Regions from separate parts of the Streptomyces sp. NPDC098789 genome, predicted to be linked through region 1. Evidence: riboswitches for the same ligand, from Rfam matches in the RefSeq annotation. Region 1 holds a riboswitch; each other region holds the start of a gene.
The links. Region 1 has a riboswitch for cobalamin ahead of ACIQWR_RS03075 (energy-coupling factor ABC transporter permease). Riboswitches for the same ligand answer to the same signal wherever they lie in the genome.
Positions count from the first base shown of each region.

Region 2: another riboswitch for cobalamin. It lies ahead of ACIQWR_RS08380 (CoA-acylating methylmalonate-semialdehyde dehydrogenase); the one in region 1 lies ahead of ACIQWR_RS03075 (energy-coupling factor ABC transporter permease).
Region 3: another riboswitch for cobalamin. It lies ahead of ACIQWR_RS27310 (cobalamin biosynthesis protein); the one in region 1 lies ahead of ACIQWR_RS03075 (energy-coupling factor ABC transporter permease).

Region 1 covers NZ_JBIWAJ010000001.1:627,073-634,671, reverse strand. Annotated here, with positions in the region: gene ACIQWR_RS03090 (L-serine ammonia-lyase) at 118-1,500, shown strand; gene ACIQWR_RS03085 (hypothetical protein) at 1,748-2,059, shown strand; gene ACIQWR_RS03080 (hypothetical protein) at 2,199-2,759, shown strand; cobalamin riboswitch at 2,801-3,017, shown strand; gene ACIQWR_RS03075 (energy-coupling factor ABC transporter permease) at 3,047-3,757, shown strand; gene ACIQWR_RS03070 (energy-coupling factor ABC transporter substrate-binding protein) at 3,754-4,095, shown strand; gene cbiQ (cobalt ECF transporter T component CbiQ) at 4,100-4,849, shown strand; gene ACIQWR_RS03060 (energy-coupling factor ABC transporter ATP-binding protein) at 4,846-5,685, shown strand; gene ACIQWR_RS03055 (PadR family transcriptional regulator) at 5,733-6,353, shown strand; gene ACIQWR_RS03050 (EF-hand domain-containing protein) at 6,406-6,618, opposite strand; gene ACIQWR_RS03045 (tRNA-dependent cyclodipeptide synthase) at 6,872-7,599, shown strand, end outside.
Region 2 covers NZ_JBIWAJ010000003.1:192,098-199,696, reverse strand. Annotated here, with positions in the region: gene ACIQWR_RS08390 (enoyl-CoA hydratase/isomerase family protein) at 1-689, opposite strand, end outside; gene ACIQWR_RS08385 (acyl-CoA dehydrogenase family protein) at 686-1,831, opposite strand; gene ACIQWR_RS08380 (CoA-acylating methylmalonate-semialdehyde dehydrogenase) at 1,836-3,335, opposite strand; cobalamin riboswitch at 3,545-3,731, opposite strand; gene ACIQWR_RS08375 (short-chain fatty acyl-CoA regulator family protein) at 3,800-5,206, opposite strand; gene aceA (isocitrate lyase) at 5,523-6,854, shown strand; gene aceB (malate synthase A) at 6,962-7,599, shown strand, end outside.
Region 3 covers NZ_JBIWAJ010000015.1:42,110-49,708, reverse strand. Annotated here, with positions in the region: gene ACIQWR_RS27320 (putative cobaltochelatase) at 1-1,118, opposite strand, end outside; partial or broken gene ACIQWR_RS27315 (cobyric acid synthase) at 1,141-2,757, opposite strand; gene ACIQWR_RS27310 (cobalamin biosynthesis protein) at 2,754-3,746, opposite strand; cobalamin riboswitch at 3,781-3,928, opposite strand; gene ACIQWR_RS27305 (hypothetical protein) at 4,032-4,253, opposite strand; gene ACIQWR_RS27300 (anion permease) at 4,274-5,557, opposite strand; gene ACIQWR_RS27295 (alpha/beta hydrolase) at 5,958-7,109, shown strand; gene ACIQWR_RS27290 (hypothetical protein) at 7,216-7,599, shown strand, end outside.

The DNA.
Region 1 (7,599 bases):
CGTCCGACAGCCGAGCCGTTCACCTCACCGCGTTAAGCTCGGCTGTCGGACAAAATCCGAACAATCCACCTCTCCTGCCCCCTCCCACCCCACGAGCAGACAAGGGAGTCCGCCACCGTGGCCATCTCCGTCTTCGACCTTTTCTCCATCGGCATCGGCCCGTCCTCGTCCCACACGGTCGGTCCGATGCGCGCCGCGCGCATGTTCGTGAACCGGCTGAAGAAGGACGGTGTCCTCGCCCAGACCTCCTCCGTACGGGCCGAGCTCTTCGGCTCGCTCGGCGCCACCGGGCACGGCCACGGCACCCCCAAGGCCGTCCTGCTCGGCCTGGAGGGCCACTCCCCCCGCTCCGTGAACGTGGAGACCGCCGACGCCGAGGTCGAGCGGATCCGCCAGAGCGGTCGGCTGCGCCTGCTGGGTGCGGAAATAGGCGATGGCCACGAGATCGACTTCGACGAGCCGAACCAGCTGATCCTGCACCGCCGCCGGTCGCTGCCGTACCACGCGAACGGCATGACCCTCTTCGCCTACGACGAGACGGGCAACCCGCTGCTGGAGAAGACCTACTACTCGGTCGGCGGCGGGTTCGTCGTGGACGAGGACGCGGTCGGCGAGGACCGGATCAAGCTCGACGACACGGTGCTGAAGTACCCCTTCCGCTCCGGTGACGAGATGCTGCGGCTCGCGAACGAGAGCGGCCTGTCGATCTCCTCGATGATGCTGGAGAACGAGAAGGCCTGGCGCACGGAGGAGGAGATCCGCGAGGGCCTCCTGGAGATCTGGCGCGTCATGCAGGCCTGCGTCGCGCGCGGCATGTCCCGCGAGGGCATCCTGCCGGGCGGTCTGCGGGTCAAGCGCCGCGCCGCGGGCACCGCCCGCCAGCTGCGCGCCGAGGGCGACCCGCAGGCGCACGCCATGGAGTGGGCGACGCTGTACGCGATGGCCGTCAACGAGGAGAACGCGGCCGGCGGCCGGGTCGTCACCGCCCCCACCAACGGCGCGGCGGGCATCATCCCGGCGGTCCTGCACTACTACATGAACTTCGTGCCCGGCGCCGACGAGGACGGCGTGGTCCGCTTCCTCCTCTCGGCGGGCGCCATCGGCATGCTGTTCAAGGAGAACGCCTCGATCTCCGGCGCCGAGGTCGGCTGCCAGGGCGAGGTCGGCTCGGCCTGCTCGATGGCGGCGGGCGCCCTCGCCGAGGTGCTGGGCGGCACCCCGGAGCAGGTGGAGAACGCGGCCGAGATCGGCATGGAGCACAACCTGGGCCTGACCTGCGACCCGGTCGGCGGTCTGGTGCAGATCCCGTGCATCGAGCGCAACGGCATGGCGGCCGTCAAGGCCGTCACCGCGGCGAAGATGGCGATGCGCGGCGACGGCAGCCACAAGGTCTCCCTCGACAAGGTCATCAAGACCATGAAGGAGACCGGCGCCGACATGAAGATCAAGTACAAGGAGACGGCCCGCGGCGGGCTCGCGGTCAACGTCATCGAGTGCTGACCAGGACCTGATCCCGAACGACGGCGACCAGCCCAGATGCACCCCTTATGGACAATCCAGACCGCATAAATGGCGGGAAACATTTGTTTGAAATGGATTGATCATGCTTGAGGGGGAACCACCGCGTCTGGGCTGGTTTCTTCATGATCCGGTACGCAAAAGTGGGGCCTGCGACGTTGCACGCAGCACCCGGCGGTCGGCCAACCGTCTTGGACCACACGCCTTTTGCTCACTGGAGGACTCGATCATGGCAAGCATCCGCACCATCCGCGTGATGGCGGCGCTCGCAGCGCTCCCCCTCGCCGCCGCCCTGTGCACGGGCGTGGCGCAGGCCGACAACGGAGCCGGCGCGGCCAACGCGTCGAACGCGGCCGTCGCCAGCATCCTCGGCAGCGGGGTGGGCGGCAGCAACACCGGCAACTCCTCCACCGCGCAGCAGGTCGCCACCGGTTCCGGAGCCTCGAACCAGAACAACACGGCCCAGTCGAACGGCTCCGGCTTCACCGCCATCGGCCAGTCCAACACGCACGAGTCCGTGGTCTTCAACCCGGTCCCGTAACGCGCACGACCGCCCCCGGGGCCCGGTCCGCATCGGCGGGCCGGGCCCCGGCCCGTGCGCCGCGTGCAACCGCGAGGCCGTATGGCGTGTCTTCCACGATGACACTACTGTCCCCACATCCGAAGAATCGGGGGACGTCATGCTGGACCACCTCATACGCTCCGTCCGCAACTCAGTCCACTCGCTGCGGCGCGGTACGCGCCCCGGCTCCGTCCACCGGCGGCGGCTGGCGGCCGTCACCGCCGGGTTGCTCCTCACCGCCGGACTCGGCCTCGCCGTACCGGCCTCCGCCTCCGCCACCCAGACACCGCTCGTGACCAATGCCCGCTGGGGCGGGCACTGCACCTACGACCGGATCGTCATCGACCTCCAGGGCTACGTCCCCGGGGTCACCGTCACTCCCGTCTCCGAGCTCGTCTACGACGGCTCCGGCAAGCCCGTCCCGCTCGCCGGGACGTACTTCCTGGAGATCCGCCTGCACCCGGCCCAGGCGCACGACGACGCCGGGCACTCCGTCTACACCGGCCCCAAGCTCCAGAAGATCTACCTCAGCAAGCTCAAGGGCCTCGCCTTCACCGGCGACTTCGAGGGGTACGTCACCTTCGGCGCCGCCTTCGACACCGCACCGCAGTTCACCACCTCCACGCTCCACAACCCGGAGCGCTTCGTGGTCGACATCGCCCACCCGAACGTCTGCTGAGACGGCTCCGGGTGCCGCGCGCACCTGAACGACGGCGCCGCCGACGGCCCGTTGCCCCTGGTCAGGTAGGGTCAACGGGCCTTGGTGTACGGGAAACCGGTGGGAAACCGGTGCGGCCCTCGCCACTGTGAACGGGAAGTCCGGCGCCACCCTGCGGGGAGCCACTGGACCGGGCGGGAGACCGCCCGGGCCGGGAAGGCGGCGCCGCGGCATCAGCACCCGTGAGCCAGGAGACCGACCGGGGTGCGTTGTTCCATCCACGAGGTGCTGGAGAGGTCTCCCTACACATGCATATAGCCGAGGGGTTCCTACCCCCTTTGCACGCGGCCGCCTGGGGCGTCGCGTCCGCCCCCTTCGTCGTCCACGGAGTGCGCGCCCTGACCCGCGAGGTCAAGGCGCATCCCGAGAGCACCCTGCTGCTCGGGGCGTCCGGTGCGTTCACTTTCGTCCTGTCCGCCCTGAAGATCCCTTCGGTGACGGGCAGTTGCTCGCACCCCACCGGGACGGGGCTCGGTGCGATCCTGTTCCGCCCGCCGATCATGGCGGTGCTGGGCACGATCACCCTGTTGTTCCAGGCCCTGCTGCTGGCCCACGGCGGGCTGACCACGCTCGGCGCGAACGTCTTCTCGATGGCGATCGCGGGCCCCTGGGCCGGATACGCCGTCTACCGCCTGCTCAAGCGGTTCGACGCGCCCCTGATGGTCTCGGTCTTCTGCGGCGCCTTCTTCGCCGACCTGATCACCTACTGCGTGACCAGCGTGCAGCTCGCGCTGGCCTTCCCCGACCCGGCGTCCGGCTTCGCGGGCTCGCTCGCGAAGTTCGGCGGGATCTTCGCCGTCACCCAGATCCCGCTGGCGGTCAGCGAGGGCCTGCTCACCGTGCTCGTGATGCGGTTGCTGATGCAGTCGAGCAAGTCGGACCTGGTGCGGCTCGGCGTGGCCAAGCTGACCGGCGCCCGCACCACCGCGCGCAGCGAGCAGGGGACGGCCGTCCGATGACCAGGAACGCGAAGATCAACACCCTGCTGCTGCTCCTGGTGGCGGCGCTGGCGGTGCTCCCGATCGCCCTGGGCCTCGGCGAGGGCAAGGAGGAGCCGTTCGCCGGCGCCGACGCGCAGGCGGAGACGGCGATCACGGAACTCAGGCCGGACTACGAGCCGTGGTTCTCCCCGCTGTACGAACCCCCCTCCGGGGAGGTCGAGTCGGCGCTCTTCGCCCTCCAGGCGGCGCTCGGCGCGGGCGTGCTCGCCTACTACTTCGGGGTGCGCCGCGGGCGCCGTCAGGGCGAGGCCGCCGGCGCGGGCCACGGGGACGACCAGAGCTCCCGGGGCGCGTGAGGCGGTGCTGCCCATCGACGCCGCGGCGCACAGCAGCCGCTGGCGCCGCCGACACCCCCTGGAGAAGGCCCTGCTGGGGCTCGGGCTGACCGTCACCGCGGTCTGCCTGCCGCCCTGGCCCGGCGGACCCCTGGTGGCCGCCACCACCCTCGCCGTGCTGCTCGGCCCGGCGGGGGTGCCCCCGCGGCAGTTGTGGCGGGCCTTCCGGATCCCGCTCGGGTTCTGCTTCACCGGGGCGGCTCCCCTGCTGCTCGCGGTGGGCGGCCCGGCGGGGCTGGTCTCCCTGGCCCCGGACGGCCCGCGGCACGCCGTCGAACTGCTGCTGCGCACGTCGGCGGCCTCGCTCGGCGTGCTCCTGTTCGCCTTCACCACCCCGGTCTCGGACGTCCTGCCCCGGCTGGTGCGGGCCGGGGTGCCGGCGCCCGTCGTCGACGTGGCGCTGGTGATGTACCGGATCGGCTTCCTCCTGCTGGACTCCCTCGCCCAGGTCCGCCGGGCCCAGGCCGCCCGGCTGGGCCACAGCGGCCGGGCCGCCGCCTGGCGGTCCGTGGCGGGGCTGGCGGCGACCGCCTTCGTCCGCGCCTTCGACCGCGCGTCCCGGCTCCAGAGCGGGCTGGCGGGGCGCGGCTACGACGGCACGCTGCGGGTGCTCGTACCGCAGTCCTCCCCGTCCTGGCGGTTCCTGACCGCGTCGGGAGCCCTGCTCGCCGCGCTGGTCGCCGTCACCCTCGCCTCGAAGGGCTTCGTCTCGTGAACGTACCCGTGGAACCCGAACCGCTCGTCCGGCTGGCGGGCGCGGGCTACGCCTACGAGGACGGGCCCGCCGTGCTGTCCGGCGTGGACTTCCCGATCGCCCCGGGCCGGGCCCTGGCCCTGCTGGGCCGCAACGGCAGCGGCAAGACCACGCTGATGCGCCTGCTCAGCGGCGGGCTGCGCCCCGACGCGGGCGAGCTGCACCTGGACGGGGCGGTGGTCTCGTACGGCCGCGCCGGACTGACCCGGCTGCGCAAGGCCGTGCAGCTGGTGGTCCAGGACCCGGACGACCAGCTCTTCGCCGCCTCCGTGGAACAGGACGTCTCCTTCGGCCCGATGAACCTGGGGCTGGCGGTGACGGAGGTGCGGGACCGGGTCGACGCGGCGCTGGCCGCCCTCGACATCACCGCACTGCGGGACCGGCCGACGCACCTGCTGTCCTACGGCCAGCGCAAGCGGGCCGCGATCGCGGGCGCCGTGGCGATGGCCCCCCGGGTGCTGATCCTGGACGAGCCGACGGCCGGACTCGACCCGGACGGCCAGGAACGGCTGCTGGAGGCCCTGGCGGGCCTGCGCGCGGCCGGGACGACCGTGGTGATGGCGACGCACGACGTGGACCTCGCCGTGCGGTGGGCCGACGACGCCGCGATCCTGACCCCGACCGGCATCCGCCTCGGCCCGGCGCAGACCCTGCTCTCGGACCCCGAGCTGCTCGCCTCGGCGGGCCTGCGCGCCGCCTGGTCCCCGTCCGTGACGGCCCTGCTGCGCGCCCACGGCCTGCTCTCCCCGCAGACCCCGGGCCCCACGACCCCGGAGGCCCTGGCCGCCTGGCGCTGAGCGGCGCCGGGGGCGGCGCCCGGTCCGGGCGAACCTAGGATGACCGCATGTCGCTGCCGCACGCCATCCTCACCGCGCTCCTGGAGAAGCCCAGTTCCGGACTGGAGCTGACCCGGCGGTTCGACAAGTCGATCGGGTACTTCTGGTCGGCCACCCACCAGCAGATCTACCGCGAGCTGGGGCGGCTGGAGGAGGGCGGGCTGATCCGCGCGCTGCCGAGCGAGCAGCCCGTGCGCGGCCAGCGCAAGGAGTACGAGGTGCTGGCGGCCGGGAGCGCGGAACTGGCGCGCTGGATCGGGGAGAGCCAGGATCCCAAGCCGATCCGGGATCCGCTGCTGCTGCGGGTGCGGGCGGCCGGGGTCGTCGGGGTGCGCGGGCTGGGACCGGAGCTGCGGCGCCACCTGGAGCTGCACCGGCGTCAGTTGGCGCAGTACCGGGCCATCGACGAGCGGGACTTCCCGCCGGGCCGGGACGCCGACGAGGACCGGGTGCGGCGGCTCGTGCTGCACGGCGGGCTCGCCCTGGAGACCTTCTGGCTGAGCTGGCTGGAGGAGGCCGTGGCCGAGGTGGACCGGCTGTCCGCGGAGCCCGCCGAGGAGCCCCGCGAGGGCCCCGAGGGGCCGGCGGCGGAGCCCGGCGGGCGTGCGATGGAGCCCGGCGGTCGCTGACGCGCCTGGCCCCGGCAGGTGGGGCGCAGGCGCGTGCGGTACCTGACCTGGACTACTTGTTCAGGGAGGCCCAGAACTCGTCGAAGCTCATCTGGCCGTCGCCGTTGGCGTCCTTGCTCGCGACGATCGCGTCCGCGACCGCACCGGTGACGTACGCGTCGCCCATCGCCTTCATGGCCGCGCTGTACTCGTCGGCCGAGACGAAGCCGTCGCCGTCCGCGTCGAAGCGGTCGAACGTCGCCCGCGCGCTCTCGATGTCCGCCATGGGTCCACCCCTTCTTGGTGCTTGTTGACCGGCTCAGGGTAGCCGCCCCCGGAGCCGTCTTCCGCCGGGGGGCCCGATCGAGCGGTCGATAGAAATTCGATTACCCCGGAGTAAGGCGGAAGCAACAATTCCAGCCAACAAATCGGACCCCCACTTGTCACGCTCCGGGATCACGGCATAACGTACCGACATTGCCGCCACACCAGGAGCGCAGGGCTCCCAGGGACAAGCGGCAACAAGGGCGTTCACACAGGTGACGATCACAGCTGACGCATCATTCGAAGTTCTGCCCTTCACCCGTACCTGCCGCCACATCTGGGAAGATGGCGACCATGTGCTGATTGGCGTAAGTCCTGGTAACAGCTACTTCACCGCCGAGCGCATCAGCAGCCTCACCCAGTGGGCCACGACCCGCTTCGCGCAGGTCGACTTCGTCTACGCGGACCTCCACGTGGACCGGATGTTCGCCGCCTTCGGTTACACACAGGAGCACGCCGAGAAGCGTGCCGCCAAGGAGATCAAGGCGGTCCGGAGACGGATCTTGAAGGGCGTCGGGGAATCAGCTCCCCAGGACGCCGAGATCCGGGTGAGGGCACTCTCCGAATTCCAGGGCAACCCGGTGTACGAACTCCTGCACCGGCGCGTGCTGCATTTCCTGGAGACCGACGACGAATTCCGCAAGGGGTGCGAGGAAATGGCACTCCACTTCGTGGGTTCAAAACTCCCCGAGGGCGAATCCATCACCGACGAGCAGTTGCAGGTCTGTTTCGACTACATGGCCGCCGAGCTGCCGTTCTTCCTCGACACCCCGAGCATTCTCGGAGTGCCCTCCTCCGTCGCGGCCTACCACGTCAAGATGCCGCTGACCGATGTCCTCTACGCACGCGGCGGGGGCCTTCGCGCCACCCGCAACCAGGCCTCCGCCGTCGTACGGCCCGAGGTCGTCGCGAGCACCACGCACAGCGCACACACCGCACCAAC
Region 2 (7,599 bases), on a different contig from region 1:
CACTCCCGCTGGGCGCGGAGCCCGCCGCCGGGCGCGGGCACGACGTACCGCTCCAGCACCTCGTGCACGTCGGCGTGGGCGAGGTCCGCGGACAGCTGCGGCAGCAGCGCCGCGGGTACGAAGTGGTCGGCGAGGCCGCACAGCAGGGCGTCGGCGGCGTCCACCGGCGTGCCCGTGAGGGCGAGGTGCGTGCCCAGCTCGCCGGGCGCCAGCGTCAGGAGGTAGGTGCCCCCGACGTCGGGGACGAAGCCGATGCCGGTCTCGGGCATGGCCACGCGGGAGCGTTCGGTGACGATCCGGACGCTGCCGTGGGCGGAGATCCCGACGCCGCCGCCCATCACGATGCCGTCCATCAGGGCGACGTACGGCTTGGGGTAGCGGGCGATCCGGGCGTTGAGCCGGTACTCGTCGCGCCAGAAGTCCGCCGAGGCGGTGGAGCCGCTGCGGGCGTCCGCGTGGATGGAGCGGATGTCGCCGCCCGCGCACAGGCCGCGCTCACCGGCGCCGCGCAGGACGACGGTCCCGACGGCCGGATCGTGCTCCCACGCGGTCAGTGCCGCGTCGATGCGCAGGGCCATGGCGTGGGTGAGCGCGTTGAGCGCCCGGGGGCGGTTCAAGGTCACGTACCCGGCCCGTCCCTCGGTGTGCAGGAGGACGTGGTCGGCGCCTTCGGCGGCGGTGGGGCTCATCGCAGGGCCTCCGTGAGCCCGCGGGCGACGATGATGCGCATGACCTCGTTCGTTCCTTCCAGGATCTGGTGCACCCGCAGGTCGCGGAGGATCTTCTCGATGCCGTACTCGCTGAGGTAGCCGTACCCGCCGTGCAATTGCAGGGCCCGGTCGACGACGGAGTAGCCGGTGTCGGTGGCGAACCGCTTGGCCATCGCGCACAGTTGCGGGGCCAACGGATCGCCCTGGTCCAGCGAGGCGGCGGCCTGGCGGACCAGCGCGCGGGCCGCGGCCAGCTCGGTGGCCATGTCGGCGAGCCGGAACTGCAGCGCCTGCGCGTCCAACAGCCGTGCTCCGAAGGCCTCGCGGTCGGCCAGGTACGCCAGGCTGCGGTCCAGTGCGCTCTGCGCACCGCCCAGCGAGCAGGCGGCGATGCCCAGGCGGCCGCCGTTCAGGCCGTTCATGGCGATGCGGAAACCGTCGCCCTCGGCGCCCAGCCGTCGGTCGGCGGGAACGCGGACGGCGTCGAGGACCACCTGCCGGGTGGGCTGGGCGTTCCAGCCCATCTTGCGCTCGTTGGGGCCGAAGGAGACGCCGGGGTCGTCGCGTTCGACCACGAAGGCGGAGATCCCGCCCGATCCTTCACCACCGGTGCGCGCCATGACGATGTACACCTCGGCCGCGCCGGCTCCCGAGATGAACTGCTTGACCCCGCTCAGGACGTAGTCGTCGCCCACCCGTTCGGCCCGGGTGCGCAGCGCGGCCGCGTCCGACCCGGCGCCCGGCTCGGTCAGGCAGTAGCTGCCGAGGGACCGGGCCGAGCACAGCGCGGGGAGCCACCGGTCGCGCTGGGCGGCGTCGCCGTAGCGGTCGATCATCCAGGCGACCATGTTGTGGATGGACAGGTACCCGGCGATGGAGGGGCACCCGGTGGCGAGGGCCTCGAAGACGAGGACGCCGTCGGCGCGGTTCAGCCCCGAACCGCCGTGCTCCTCACGGACGTACACGCCGCCGAGTCCGAGGTCGGCCGCCTTGCGGAGCACGTCCACCGGGAAGTGCTTGTCCTGGTCCCAGCCGACGGCGTACGGACCGAGCTGCTCCTGTGCGAAGTCGAGCGTGACCTCGGCCAGGGCGAGCTGATCGGGGGTCAGTGTGGTGGTCACCGGCTCAGCCCATCGTCGGGATGGTGAAGCTCGCGCCCTCCTTGGCCCCGGAGGGCCAGCGCGAGGTGACGGTCTTGGTACGGGTGTAGAAGCGGATCGAGTCGGGGCCGTGCTGGTTGAGGTCTCCGAAGCCGGACCGCTTCCAGCCGCCGAAGGTGTGGTAGGCGACGGGGACCGGGATGGGCACGTTGACGCCGACCATGCCCGCACCGACGCGGCGGGTGAAGTCGCGGGCGGTGTCGCCGTCGCGGGTGAAGATCGCGACGCCGTTGCCGTACGGGTGCTCGGTGGGCAGCCGCAGCGCCTCCTCGTAGTCCGCCGCGCGGGCCACGCACAGCACCGGACCGAAGATCTCCTCGCGGTAGATCCGCATGCGCGGGGTGACGCGGTCGAAGAGGGTGGCCCCCGCGAAGAAGCCGTTCTCGTGCCCGGGCAGGGTGAACCCGCGCCCGTCGACGACGAGTTCGGCGCCCTCGTTGACCCCGATGTCGACGTAGCGCCGGACCCGGTCCAGCGCGTCCCGGCTGACCAGCGGGCCGAAGTCGGCGGTGGCGTCGTCGGAGCGGCCGATCCGCAGGGTGGCGATGCGCTCCTTGAGGCGGGCGACCAGCGCGTCGGCGGTCTCCTCGCCGACGGGGACGGCGACGGCGATGGCCATGCAGCGCTCGCCGGCCGAGCCGTAGCCCGCCCCGATCAGGGCGTCGACGACCTGGTCGAGATCGGCGTCCGGCATCACGATCATGTGGTTCTTGGCGCCGCCGAAGCACTGGGCGCGCTTGCCGTGGGCGGCGGCGGTGGCATAGATGTGCGCGGCGATCGGGGTGGAGCCGACGAAGCCGAGCGCCTGTACCCGGGGGTCCGTCAGCAGCGTGTCGACCGCCTCCTTGCCGCCGTTGACCACGTTGAACACGCCGGGCGGCAGCCCCGCTTCGAGGAACAGCTCGGCCAGCCGCAGGGGTACGGAGGGGTCCCGCTCGGAGGGCTTGAGGATGAAGGCGTTGCCGCAGGCGAGCGCGGGGGCGGCCTTCCACAGCGGGATCATCGCGGGGAAGTTGAAGGGGGTGATGCCCGCGACGACGCCGAGCGGTGAGCGCAGGGAGTGCACGTCGATGCCGGTTCCGGCGTTGTCGGTGAACTCGCCCTTGAGGAGGTGGGGGATGCCCGCGGCGAACTCGACGACCTCCAGGCCGCGTTGGATGTCGCCGTGGGCGTCGGCGACGGTCTTGCCGTGTTCGGCCGACAACAGTCGCGCCAGCGACTCCCTTTCGCCTTCGATGAGTTGCAGGAAGCGCAGCAGGACACGGGCCCGGCGCTGCGGGTTCCACTCGCCCCACTCGCGCTGCGCCGCCTCGGCGTCGGTGATGGCGGCCTCGGTGTCGGCGCGTCCGGCGAGCGGGACCCGGGCCTGGACGGCGCCGGTGTTGGGGTCGTGGACGTCGGCGAAGAGGCCGGACGTGCCGGTGGTGTGCTTTCCGCCGATGAAATGGGTGAGTTCGCGGACCATGGGAGCCTGCTCTCGTCAGGTGAGGATCCGGGGACGGCACGGCGCACCGGCAACCGGACCCGGGTCGGGTCCGTCGCGTGGGGTGCCGTGGGACAGGGCTGCCGGAGGCGGCCGATGAGCTAGAGCGCGGGGGTCGCCGCTCGCTCCGCCGGATCACCAGGGTCGTGGGTACGGACCGGTGCCATGCGTGTCTGCTCCATCCTCGTGGACAACACGGAACGTTCCGCGGCCGGTAACCTGACTCCCGGATCACCGCGTGCCGTCCGCCTCACCGACGTGAAGCCGTCAGTGGCGTGTGGAGGGCAGCACACTCCCCGGTCACAGTGGCGGGACCGTGCCGGATTCACACCGGCTTCCCTGCACCGCGGACCTTGTGCCACGAACATATAGTTGGACGTCCTAGTAAGTCCACCCCCACCTTCGCCATCCCCACCGGCACGGCCGGCCCGGATGGCCGGCGCGGCTCAACCGTCCTCGGCGACGACCGGATAGGGCACGAAGGTGCTGCTGTTCTCGTCGACCGCGAGCGTGCGACCGAGCGGGGGAGCGGCGCGCTGGGGGCATTCGAGGCGTTCGCAGAGGCGACAGCCCATGCCGATCGGCGTGGCGGCCGAGGCGTTGGCGAGGTCGAGCCCGTCGGAGTAGACCAGGCGGGAGGCGTGCCGGATCTCGCACCCGAGGCCGATCGCGAAGGTCTTGCCGGGCTCGCCCCAACCGCCGCGGTGCCGGGTGACGGCCCGGGCGGTCCACAGGTGGCGCGCGCCGTCGGGCATGGCGGCGATCTGGACGTGGATGCGGCCGGGGGCGGCGAAGGCCTCGTAGACGTTCCACAGCGGGCAGGTGCCGCCCGCCCGGGAGAAGTGGAATCCGGTGGCGGACTGCCGCTTGGACATGTTCCCGGCCCGGTCGACGCGGACGAAGGAGAACGGCACGCCCCGCAGGCGCGGCCGCTGGAGTGTGCTGAGGCGGTGGCAGACCGTCTCGTAGCCCAGACCGAAGCGGACGGTGAGCTTCTCGATGTCGTAGCGCTCCTCCTCGGCCGCCGCGTGGAAGGCCCCGTACGGGAGCACCAGCGCCGCGGCGAAGTAGTTCGCGATGCCGATCCGGGCCAGTGACCAGGCGGCCGAGCCCTCGTCGAAGTCCTCCGAGGCGAGGGCGGACAGGCCCGCTCCGTGTTCGAGGAGCGCGAGTTGGGTGGCCATCCGGAACGCCTGTTGACCGGGGAGCAGCCGCGGCGACAGGTGCAGGGTCCGCCGCGCGGGGTCGTAGCGGTGCAGCCGGTCGGCGTCCGGGGCCAGGCGCACGCCGTGCCGTTCGGCCAGCCGGTCCGCGAGGGCGGGCAGCACGCCGCCGGGGCGGATGCCGATCGCGCCCGCCAGCTCCTCGGCCGCGAGATCGGTGTCGTGGAGGTAGTTCTGGCGGCGGTAGAAGAACTCGCGGATCTCCTCGTGCGGCGGCCGGGGTCCGCCGACGGTCCCCCCGGCCCTGCCGTCGGCGGCGTCCGAGAGCCGCTCCGTCAGGGCGACGTTGCGCCGCCCCAGGTCGAGCAGGACCCCTGCGACGGCCGGCAACCGCTGGACCAGCTCGGCCAGTTCGGAAGCGGAGACCCGGGCGGCCGTGATGTCGTCGGCCAGTGCCTCGCGCAGGTCCGCGACCGTGCGCGCGCCGTCCCGCTCCGCGAAGAAGCCGGGATCGACGCCGAACGCCTCCGTGAGCCGGAGCAGCACGGGCACCGTGAGCGGGCGCGAGTCGTGCTCCATCTGGTTCAGGTAGCTGGGGGAGATCTCCAGTCGGCGCGCCAGCTCGGCCTGGCTGAGCCGCCGCTCCTCGCGCAGCCGCCGCAGCCGCGCCCCCGCATAGGTCTTGCCCATCGTGCCCCCCGTACCGCCTACCAGTGAGTAGGAAAGTGAGTGTAGGCGCGGCGGCGGACCGTGCACCCTTCGCAATCTTGGCAATCGCGGCGAAGAAGATGCGCAGAACGTGGCATGCGGCCACGGTTGATGGCACTCGGTGCCACTGCCAGAGTCGGACTGCGGCCAGGAAGCCCGCAGAAGCGTCCGGCGGGCGCCGAGGGCGGATCGCGCACCACGGTGTGCAGGGTGCACCGAGTGTCACCCGGTGACTCGTCGATGTCTCATTCGCACATTTCACATGTCCACTTTTTGACGTGACTCAGGGGAGACGGCCATGGCCACGCAGCAGGCTCAGGCTCAGGACCGGAATCAGGCTCAGGCCCAGGCGGGAACGACGACGGCGGCGGCCCGGGAACTGGAGCAGCGGTGGGTGAGCGACCCCCGCTGGGCCGGCATCGAGCGGACCTACTCCGCCGAGGACGTCGTCCGCCTCTCCGGCAGCGTCCGCGAGGAGCACACCCTGGCCCGGCGCGGCGCCGAGCGGCTGTGGCGCCAGCTGCACGAGCAGGACTACATCCACGCCCTGGGCGCCCTCACCGGCGGCCAGGCCGTCCAGCAGGTGCGGGCGGGACTCCAGGCGATCTACCTGTCCGGCTGGCAGGTCGCGGCCGACGCCAACCAGGCCGGCCACACCTACCCCGACCAGAGCCTGTACCCGGTCAACTCGGTTCCGCAGGTGGTCCGTCGGATCAACAACGCCCTGCTGCGCGCCGACCAGATCGCGACCGCCGAGGGCGGTACGGACACCACCGACTGGCTGGCCCCGATCGTGGCGGACGCCGAAGCCGGCTTCGGCGGCCCCCTCAACGCCTTCGAGCTGACCAAGGCCATGATCGCGGCGGGCGCGGCGGGCATCCACTACGAGGACCAGCTGGCCTCCGAGAAGAAGTGCGGCCACCTCGGCGGCAAGGTGCTCGTCCCCACCGCCCAGCACGTCCGCACCTTGAACGCGGCCCGCCTGGCCGCCGACATCGCGGACACCCCGACCCTGATCATCGCCCGTACCGACGCCCTCGCCGCCACCCTGTTGACCAGCGACGTCGACGAGCGCGACGCCGAGTTCTGCACGGGCGAGCGCACCGCCGAGGGCTTCTACCACGTCCGGGGCGGGATGGCCCCGGTCATCGCCCGCGGCCTCGCCTACGCCCCGTACGCGGACCTGATCTGGGTGGAGACGGGCACCCCGGACCTGGCGCAGGCCCGCGAGTTCGCCGAGGCGATCCACGCGCGGTACCCGGACCAGATGCTGGCCTACAACTGCTCGCCGTCCTTCAACTGGAAGGCGGCGCTGGACGACGACCAGATCGCCAAGTTCCAGCGGGAACTGGGCGCGATGGGCTACCGCTTCCAGTTCATCACCCTGGCCGGCTTCCACTCGCTCAACCACGGCATGTTCGACCTCGCCCGCGGCTACGCCGAGCACGGCATGACCGCGTACGTCGACCTCCAGGAGCGCGAGTTCGCCGCCCAGGCGCAGGGGTTCACCGCCGTCAAGCACCAGCGCGAGGTCGGCACGGGCTACTTCGACCTGGTCTCCACCGCCGTCAACCCGACCTCCTCGACCACCGCGCTCGCGGGCTCCACGGAGGAAGAGCAGTTCCACTAGGCCCCGCACCGCAGCGCTCGGTCCACACCGCACCGCCCCCGGGGCCCCGCACCGGAGCCCCGGGCCCCCTCTTCCTCCGCTCCGCTTCCCTCCTAGAGGAGACCCGTATGTCCGTCCCCGCGATCACGCGCCGCGTCGAGGTCCTCGCGGCTCCGGGCGAGCGCCACGACGAGATCCTGACGCCCGAGGCGCTCGACTTCCTGGCCCGGCTCGACGAGGCCTTCGCGGACCGGCGGCTCAGGCTCTTCAAGGAGCGCGAGCGCCGCTCGGCCAACCTGGCAGCCGGCACCCCGCTGGACTTCTCCCGCGCCACCTCGGCCGTCCGCGCCGACCCCGACTGGCGGGTCGCGCCCCCCGCGCCCGGTCTGACCGACCGGCGGGTGGAGATCACCGGCCCGCCCGAGCGGCGCATGACGGTGCACGCCCTCAACTCCGGCGCCCAGGTGTGGATGGCCGACTTCGAGGACGCCACCTCGCCCACCTGGGACAACGTCATCGGCGGGCAGCTGAACCTGCTCGACGCCATCGAGCGCCGCATCGACTTCACCACCCCGGAGGGCAAGGAGTACCGCCTCGGCGCGGACCTGGCGACCATCGTGGTGCGCCCCCGCGGCTGGCACCTCACCGAGGAGCACCTGGAGATCGACGGCCGCCCCGTCCCGGCCTCCCTGGTCGACTTCGGCCTGTACTTCTTCCACTGCGCCCAGCGGCAGATCGACGCCGGGCACGGCCCGTACTTCTACCT
Region 3 (7,599 bases), on a different contig from region 1:
CCGCCTTCGGGTCCGTCACCCGGTCCGCCGTCCGTGCCGCCTTCCGGTCCGCCGTCGTCCGGGCCCTCCGGCTCGGGCTCCGGGTCGGGTTCCGGCTCCGGCTCCTCGTCCGGGAAGGAGTCGAGGATCTCGTCGAGCTTGTCCTCGTCCAGCCCCGGCGCGTCGAAGGGGTTGCGCCGCCGCCGGTGCGGCAGCGCCAGCAGCGCGGCCTGCCGGACGTCCTCCTTGCGCACGTCCGTCCGCCCGTCCCAGGCGGCCAGCGCGGTGGCGGTGCGCGCCATCACGATGTCGGCCCGCATCCCGTCCACCTCGAAGGCGGCGCAGGTCGCGGCGATCTGCATCAGCGCGCCGTCGCCGAGCACCACGCGGCCCAGCAGGGCCCGCGCCGCGACGACCCGGGTCCGTACGTCCGCCTCGTCACCGGCCCAGCGCGCGGTGAAGGCCGCGGAGTCGTCCTCGTACGCGAGCCGGCGGCGCACCACCTCGACGCGCTGCGCGGGCTCGCGGGAGGCGGCGACCTCGACGGTCAGCCCGAAGCGGTCCAGCAGCTGCGGCCGCAGCTCGCCCTCCTCCGGGTTCATCGTGCCGACCAGCAGGAAGCGGGCGGCGTGCCGGACGGAGACGCCCTCGCGCTCCACGTAGGAGGCGCCCATCGCCGCCGCGTCGAGGAGCAGGTCGATGAGGTGGTCGTGCAGCAGGTTGACCTCGTCGACGTAGAGGATCCCGCGGTGCGCGTCGGCCAGCAGACCCGGCTCGAAGGCCTTCACGCCTTCGGACAGGGCGCGCTCGATGTCGAGGGCGCCCACCAGCCGGTCCTCGGAGGCGCCGACCGGCAGCTCCACCATCCGCGCGGGCCGTGCCGTGCCCGGACCGCCCTCGTGCGGGCCGTCGGGGCAGGCCGGGTCCGGCGCGGCGGGCGCGCAACTGAACCGGCAGCCCGCGACGACGTCGACCTGCGGCAGCAGCGCGGACAGCGCGCGGACGGCCGTGGACTTGGCCGTCCCCTTCTCGCCGCGCACGAGCACGCCGCCGACCGCGGGGCTCACGGCATTGAGCAGGAGCGCCAGGCGCAGGTCGGCCTGGCCGACCACTGCGGTGAACGGGTAGGGCGTGCTCATGCGTTGCTCACTCCTTGGGCAATTCCAGCCTCGCCGGCGTTTGAGGCGCGGGTCCGGGCGGAGCCCGGTTTCGGGAAGGGGTGGGTAGGGGACGGCCCCCGCAGGGCCCGGGCCGTCGTCACGGCGCACCCGGCGGCAGGAACGGCAGGCCCGCGGGGGCGCCCGACTCGATCAGCCGCAGCAGGGCGTCCGTATCCGCGTGCTCCTCGATCAGGTCGCCGAGCAGGTCCAACTGCTCCTCCCGCAGGGAGCCGAACGACGTGTCCGGCGCCGGCACGAACCGCCGCCCGGCCGCGCGCGCGACCTCCCGCAGGAAGGCCCGCCGGAAGCCGTCGCTCTCCAGCGACCCGTGCCAGTGGGTGCCCCACACCTCGCCGACCCGGCACCCGTCCAGGAAGGGGGTCCCGCCCCGCACGTCGGCCACGCCGTGGTGGATCTCGTACCCCTGGACGCTCTCGCCCAGGGCCCGACCGCTCGGCCGGGCGAGGGTCTTCTCGCGCGCGAAGCGCACGCGCACGGGCAGCAGCCCGAGCCCGTCGACGACCCCGGCCCGGGATTCGACCTCGTCGTCGATGGACTCGCCCAGGGCCTGGAAGCCGCCGCAGATGCCCAGCACCGGGCGCCCCTCGGCGGCCCGCCGGGCCAGCGCGTCGGCGAGCCCGCGCTCGCGCAGCCAGGCCAGCGCCTTCACGGTGCCGCGGGTGCCCGGTACGACGACCAGGTCGGCGTCGGCCAGTTCCTCGGCCCGGTCCACGAAGCGCACCACGACGCCCGGTTCGGCGGCCAGCGCGTCGACGTCCGTGAAGTTCGACATCAGGGGCACCGCGCAGACGGCGACCCGCAGCACGTCCTCGCCGACCGGCGGGGCGACCACGGATTCCCGTACGGCGCCGCGCAGGGAGACGCGCAGGCCGTCCTCCTCGTCGATGCCGAGGCCGTGCTGGAAGGGGAGCACGCCGTACGTCGCCCGCCCGGTCAGGCCCCGCAGCATCTCCATGCCCGGCTCCAGCAGGGAGACGTCGCCGCGGAACTTGTTGACGAGGTAGCCCGCGATCAGCGACTGGTCCTCGGGGGACAGCAGCGCCGTCGTGCCGAAGAACGAGGCGAAGACCCCGCCGCGGTCGATGTCGCCGACCACGACCACCGGGAAGCGCGCGGCCCGTGCGATCCCCATGTTCACGATGTCCGTGCGCCGCAGGTTGATCTCGGCCGGACTGCCCGCCCCCTCGCAGATCACGGCGTCATACGTGCCCCGCAGTTGCTCCAGGCAGTCCGTGACGATGCCGAGCAGCTGCTCCTGGCGCCCTCCGTGGTAGCCGCGCGCGCTCATCTCGCCCACCGGCTTGCCCAGCAGCACCACCTGGCTGCTGCTGTCGCTGCCGGGCTTGAGCAGCACCGGGTTCATCAGGGCGGTCGGCTCGACCCGGGCCGCCTGGGCCTGCATCGCCTGGGCGCGGCCGATCTCGGCGCCCTCCAGGGTGACGAAGGAGTTCAGCGACATGTTCTGGGCCTTGAAGGGGGCCACCTTCACGCCCTGGCGGGCCAGCCAGCGGCAGATGCCCGCCGTGACCACGCTCTTGCCCGCGTCGGAGGTGGTCCCGGCGACCAGGAGCCCCCCGCCGCGCCGTGCGCCGCTCATGCGCGTCCCTTCGCCTTCGTCGTACGGGCCGGACCGCTGCGGTCCGACGTGCAATGTGCCACCAACACCCGCAAGGACACGCAGGCCCCGAGGGAGATCCAGGTCACCCGGCGGGACAGCCGCACGGCCCGCTCGATGTCCGCGACCTCGACCGGGCGGCCCGCCGCCCCGTTCAGCACCGCCCGGTGCTCCACGCGCCCGGCGTACGCCAGGGTCCCGCCGAGGCGGACCCCGAGCGCCCCGGCGAAGGAGGCCTCCACCGGTCCGGCGTTCGGGCTGGGGTGGGCCGCGGCGTCCGCGCGCCAGGCCCGTACGGCGCCCCGCCGGTCCGGTCCGGCCAGTACGGCGGCCAGCGCGGTCAGCCGCGCGCCCGGCCAGCCCGCGACGTCGTCGAGCCGGGCCGAGGCCCAGCCGTAGCGCAGGTGGCGGGGGGACTTGTGGCCGACCATCGCGTCGAGGGTGTTCACGGCGCGGAAGCCCAGCAGCCCGGGCACTCCCGCCAGGGCGCCCCAGACCAGGGCGCCGACGACGGCGTCGGAGGTGTTCTCGGCGACCGACTCCACGACGGCGCGGGCGATCTGCTGGTCGTCCAGGGCCTGCGGGTCGCGCCCGCACAGGTGCGGCAGCCGCTCGCGGGCCACCTCGGTGTCCCCGGCGGCGAGCGCGCCCCCGATGGCGCGGGCCTCGCGACCCAGCGAGGTGCCGCCGACCACCGCCCAGGTCGCGGCGGCGGTCAGGGCGATGCGGGCGGCGGCGGGCCGGGAGCGCACGGCGCGGGCGCCGAGCGCGCCGACGGCGGCCGCGCCCCCGGCGCACACCAGGGCGTGGACCGCGCCCCGGGCGCGGCTCTTGCCCCACAGGGCTCGTTCGACGGTGGCGGCGGCCCGCCCGAAGGCGGCGACGGGATGCCCGCGGCGCGGATCACCGAGGATCCGGTCGCCGATCAGGCCGGCCGTCGCGCCGTACGCGAAAACGCGATCGGCACGCATGTGGCAGGTAGGTCCTCACTCAGGGTCCGCGCCCTGGTTCGACGTGTCCGGTGGCGAGAGTTCCTGGCTTCCGGGAGCCTTCGGCTCCTCGGTGACAGTGGCGGGACCGCGCCGGATTCGCACCGGACTTCCTCTTCATGCCGCCGTATTGGCTCGGGCAGTCCACCACGCACCGCGAACGCCCGTCAACTTGCCGTTGACCTGCGAAAGCTCCCCCCGGCCGCGGGCCGGAGGGAGCTTTCGGACGTGCTGGTGCGGGAGGGGCGCCCGGGGGTGACCGGGGTGTCAGCTGACGATCAGGTAGATCGCGTAGCCGACGGCCACCGCGCACAGTGCGAAGCAGGCGTACGCGCCGGTGCGCGCCAGGTGGGCGGTGCCGCCCTGGCCGGTCGCGGTCTCGTGCTTCGAGAGGCCCACGATGCCCAGGGTGAAGAGGGTCACGAGGGCGACGGTCGCGGAGAGGCTGACGCCGAACACGGAGCCGAGTGCTGCCCAGTCGATCTTCATACTGCCGATTCCTCTGTGGGTCAGACCGCGGCGGCGGGAGCCGCCGGTGCCGGGGGAGCGGCCGGGGCCGGGGTCGGGATGGTCGCCTTGAAGGCCTCGTCCGTGACCGCGGCGGTGGTGCCCGCGACCGGCGGGACGGCCACGGCGGCGATCGCGGTGGTGACCACGCCCGGCGCCTCGGCGGCGGTGTCCGCGGTGGTGCCGGCGGCCTCGTTCACGTTGGTGTGGTCGACGACCTGGCGGCGCGAGATCAGCCAGATGGCGACGCAGGAGCCGACGAGGAAGAGGGCGACGGCGGCGACGCCGACGTCACCGGTGCGCATGACCAGCTCGGCGCCCGCGGCCACCAGGGCGGCGGCCGGCAGGGTCAGGCCCCAGGCGATGAACATCCGGCTGGCGGTGGACCAGCGGACCACGCCGCCCTTGCGACCGAGACCCGCACCCATGACCGCACCGGAGCAGGCGTGGGTGGTGGAGAGGGAGAAGCCGAGGCTGGAGGAGGCCAGGATGACGCTCGCGGCCGAGGTCTGGGCCGCGAAGCCCTGCTGCGGCTGGAGGTCGGTCAGGCCGCTGCCCATGGTGCGGATGATGCGCCAGCCACCGAGGTAGGTGCCCATCGCGATCGCCATGCCGGCGGAGACGATCACCCAGACCGGCGGGTTGGAGCCGGGCGCGAGCGCCCCGCCCGCGACCAGCGCGAGGGTGATGATGCCCATGGTCTTCTGCGCGTCGTTGGTGCCGTGCGCGAGGGAGACCAGACCGGCCGAGGCGATCTGACCGGCCTTGTAGCCCTTGGCGGAGGTCTTCTTGTCGACGTTGGCGCCCAGCTTGTAGGTCAGCTTGGAGGCCAGCATCGCGGCCACACCGGCGACGATCGGCGCGGCGATCGCGGGGAGCAGCACCTTGGTGACGAGCGTGTCGCCGTTGACGGCGCCGAGGCCGGCGGAGGCGACGGCCGCGCCGACCAGGCCGCCCATCAGGGCGTGCGAGGAGCTGGACGGCAGGCCGACCAGCCAGGTGACGAGGTTCCAGAGGATCGCGCCGACGAGCGCGGCGAAGATCACTTCCGGCTGGATGCCTTCTTCGTTGACCAGGCCCTTGGAGATCGTCTTGGCGACCTCCACGGACATGAAAGCGCCGACGAGGTTCAGCACGGCGGACATGGCCACCGCCGTCTTGGGCTTGAGCGCGCCGGTCGAGATGGTGGTAGCCATCGCGTTGGCCGTGTCGTGAAAACCGTTCGTGAAGTCGAACACGAGAGCGGTGATGATCACGATCCCGAGGAGAAGCGTTATGTGCTCCATTTACCCAGGCTTCTGTTTGACGTCAGTGGCTAGCCGACCGTAGGCAATCTGGGTGAACGGAAGATGAACTGGAACGGGCGGAGCGGTGTACCGGTCGGGGGTCGATTTGGGGCCCTCGTCCCGGTTGATAGGTCGATCCATCGATTTACGCACGTCAGGCCGGGGTTGGCTACCGGCCGGACGGGGGCATTCCGACCCGCCCGGCCACTCGCCCGGACGCCCGGACGAGATCCAGATCACGCCCGGAGCGGCGTCGGAGCGGAGCCTGGGCGGAGGCGGGGCGGACCCCGCCCGCACCCTGGTCGGGGTCCGGGTCCGGACCCTGCGGAACGCTCGGCTCCGTCGGCCGGGACCGACCGCTCCACTGGCCGGGGCGGGCGTGCCGGTCGACACTGGAGCGGTGCGCTCCGCAACGACGACGGCAGCGGCCGTCACCACCACCCTCACCGCCGCCGCAGGCCTGGCCGCGGCGGCCACGGTCGCCGCGGTCGCGGTCGGCCGGCACGCGGCCGACGCGGCCCTGCGCAACGAGCCCGGGCGGCCACTGCCCGGCGGGCCCCGGCTCACCGTCCACTCCACCGCGGCGGACCGGGTCGCGCTGACGCTCTCCCTCGCCTCCCTGCGGTCCGGCACGTACGCGCTGGCCGCGCCCGGGGTGCACGCGGTCGTCGGGGCGGTCCTGCCCGACGCCCCGCACGACCCGGACACCGTCGTGCGCCGCCTGGTGGGGGTCACCCACGGCACGCTGGCCCCCGGCGCCCGGGTCCGCCTGACGCCCCAGATCCACGTGGGCGACCCGCGCACCGCGCTCGGTCTCGACCACGCCGACGTGGACGTGCCGGGGGAGCTGGGCGCCCTGCCCGCGTGGTTCGTGCCCGCCGCCCGCGACACCTGGGTGATCACCGTCCACGGACTCGGCGGCACCCGGGAACACCCGATGGTGGTCATGCCCTTCCTGAACCACCACCGCCTCCCCGTCCTCGACCTCGCCTACCGCGGCGACCTCGGCGCCCCCCGCCCGCCGGACGGCCTCGGGCACCTCGGCGCCTCGGAGTGGCGCGACGTGGACGCGGCCATCCGCTACGCCCTCCGCTTCGGCGCCCGCCGGGTCGTCCTGCACGGCTGGTCCACCGGCGCCACCATGGCCCTGCTCGCCGCGGAGCGCTCCGCCCTCGCCGGCAGGATCTCCGGCCTGGTCCTCGACTCCCCGGTGCTGGACTGGCGCACCACCCTGGAGCGGCTCGCCGCCGCCCGGGGCACCCCGGCCGCACTGCTCCCGCTCGCGGTGCGGGCCGCCGAGGGCCGTACCGGGCTCCGGGTCGACCGGCAGCCCCCGGGGGCCGATCCGGCGGCGCTGCGGATGCCCGTACTGATCTTCCACGGGCCGGACGACGCGCTCGCGCCCTGGGAGCCCGCGCGCCGCCTCGCCGCGGCCCGGCCCGACCTCGTCACCCTGCGGACCGTCCCGGGCGCCCCGCACGGGGCGATGTGGAACGCGGACCCCGCGGGCTACGAGGAAGCCCTGCGCAGGTTCCTCACCCCTCTTATGTAGCCACCGTGGCGGGAAGGGTGGTTTGCCCCGTTATCGACCATCACCCTCCAGTGGTAACGAACGGTTCCGTTTGGGCTTTCGGGCAGTGACGGGCGAGACTGCTTCCGTGACGTCCCGAAAGCCTGATGAGCAGTTGGCTCGCGACTCCAGACTCCGACTCGTCTCTGCGCGCTCCGTCGCCACGGCCCGCAAGGCGGTGACGGACCGGAGCACCCGGCCGGCACCCCGGCCGCCGGCGGGCACCCCCGCCGCGCCCGACCTCGCGAACCGGGCCCGCGCCTCGCTGGCGGACGCCGTGCGCCTGGCACGCTGGGCCGAACACCACCTCGGTGTCGCCGACGGGTCCCGGCCCGCCCCCGCGGGCGCGCTGCCCGCCGCCGACGTCGAACGGGCCGCCCGCCACCTGGGCCTGACGCACGGCCAGATTCAGGTCGGCTGGGACCGCGCCCGCCTCGCCGGCCTCGTCGAGGTGCACGGCGGCCACGCCCGC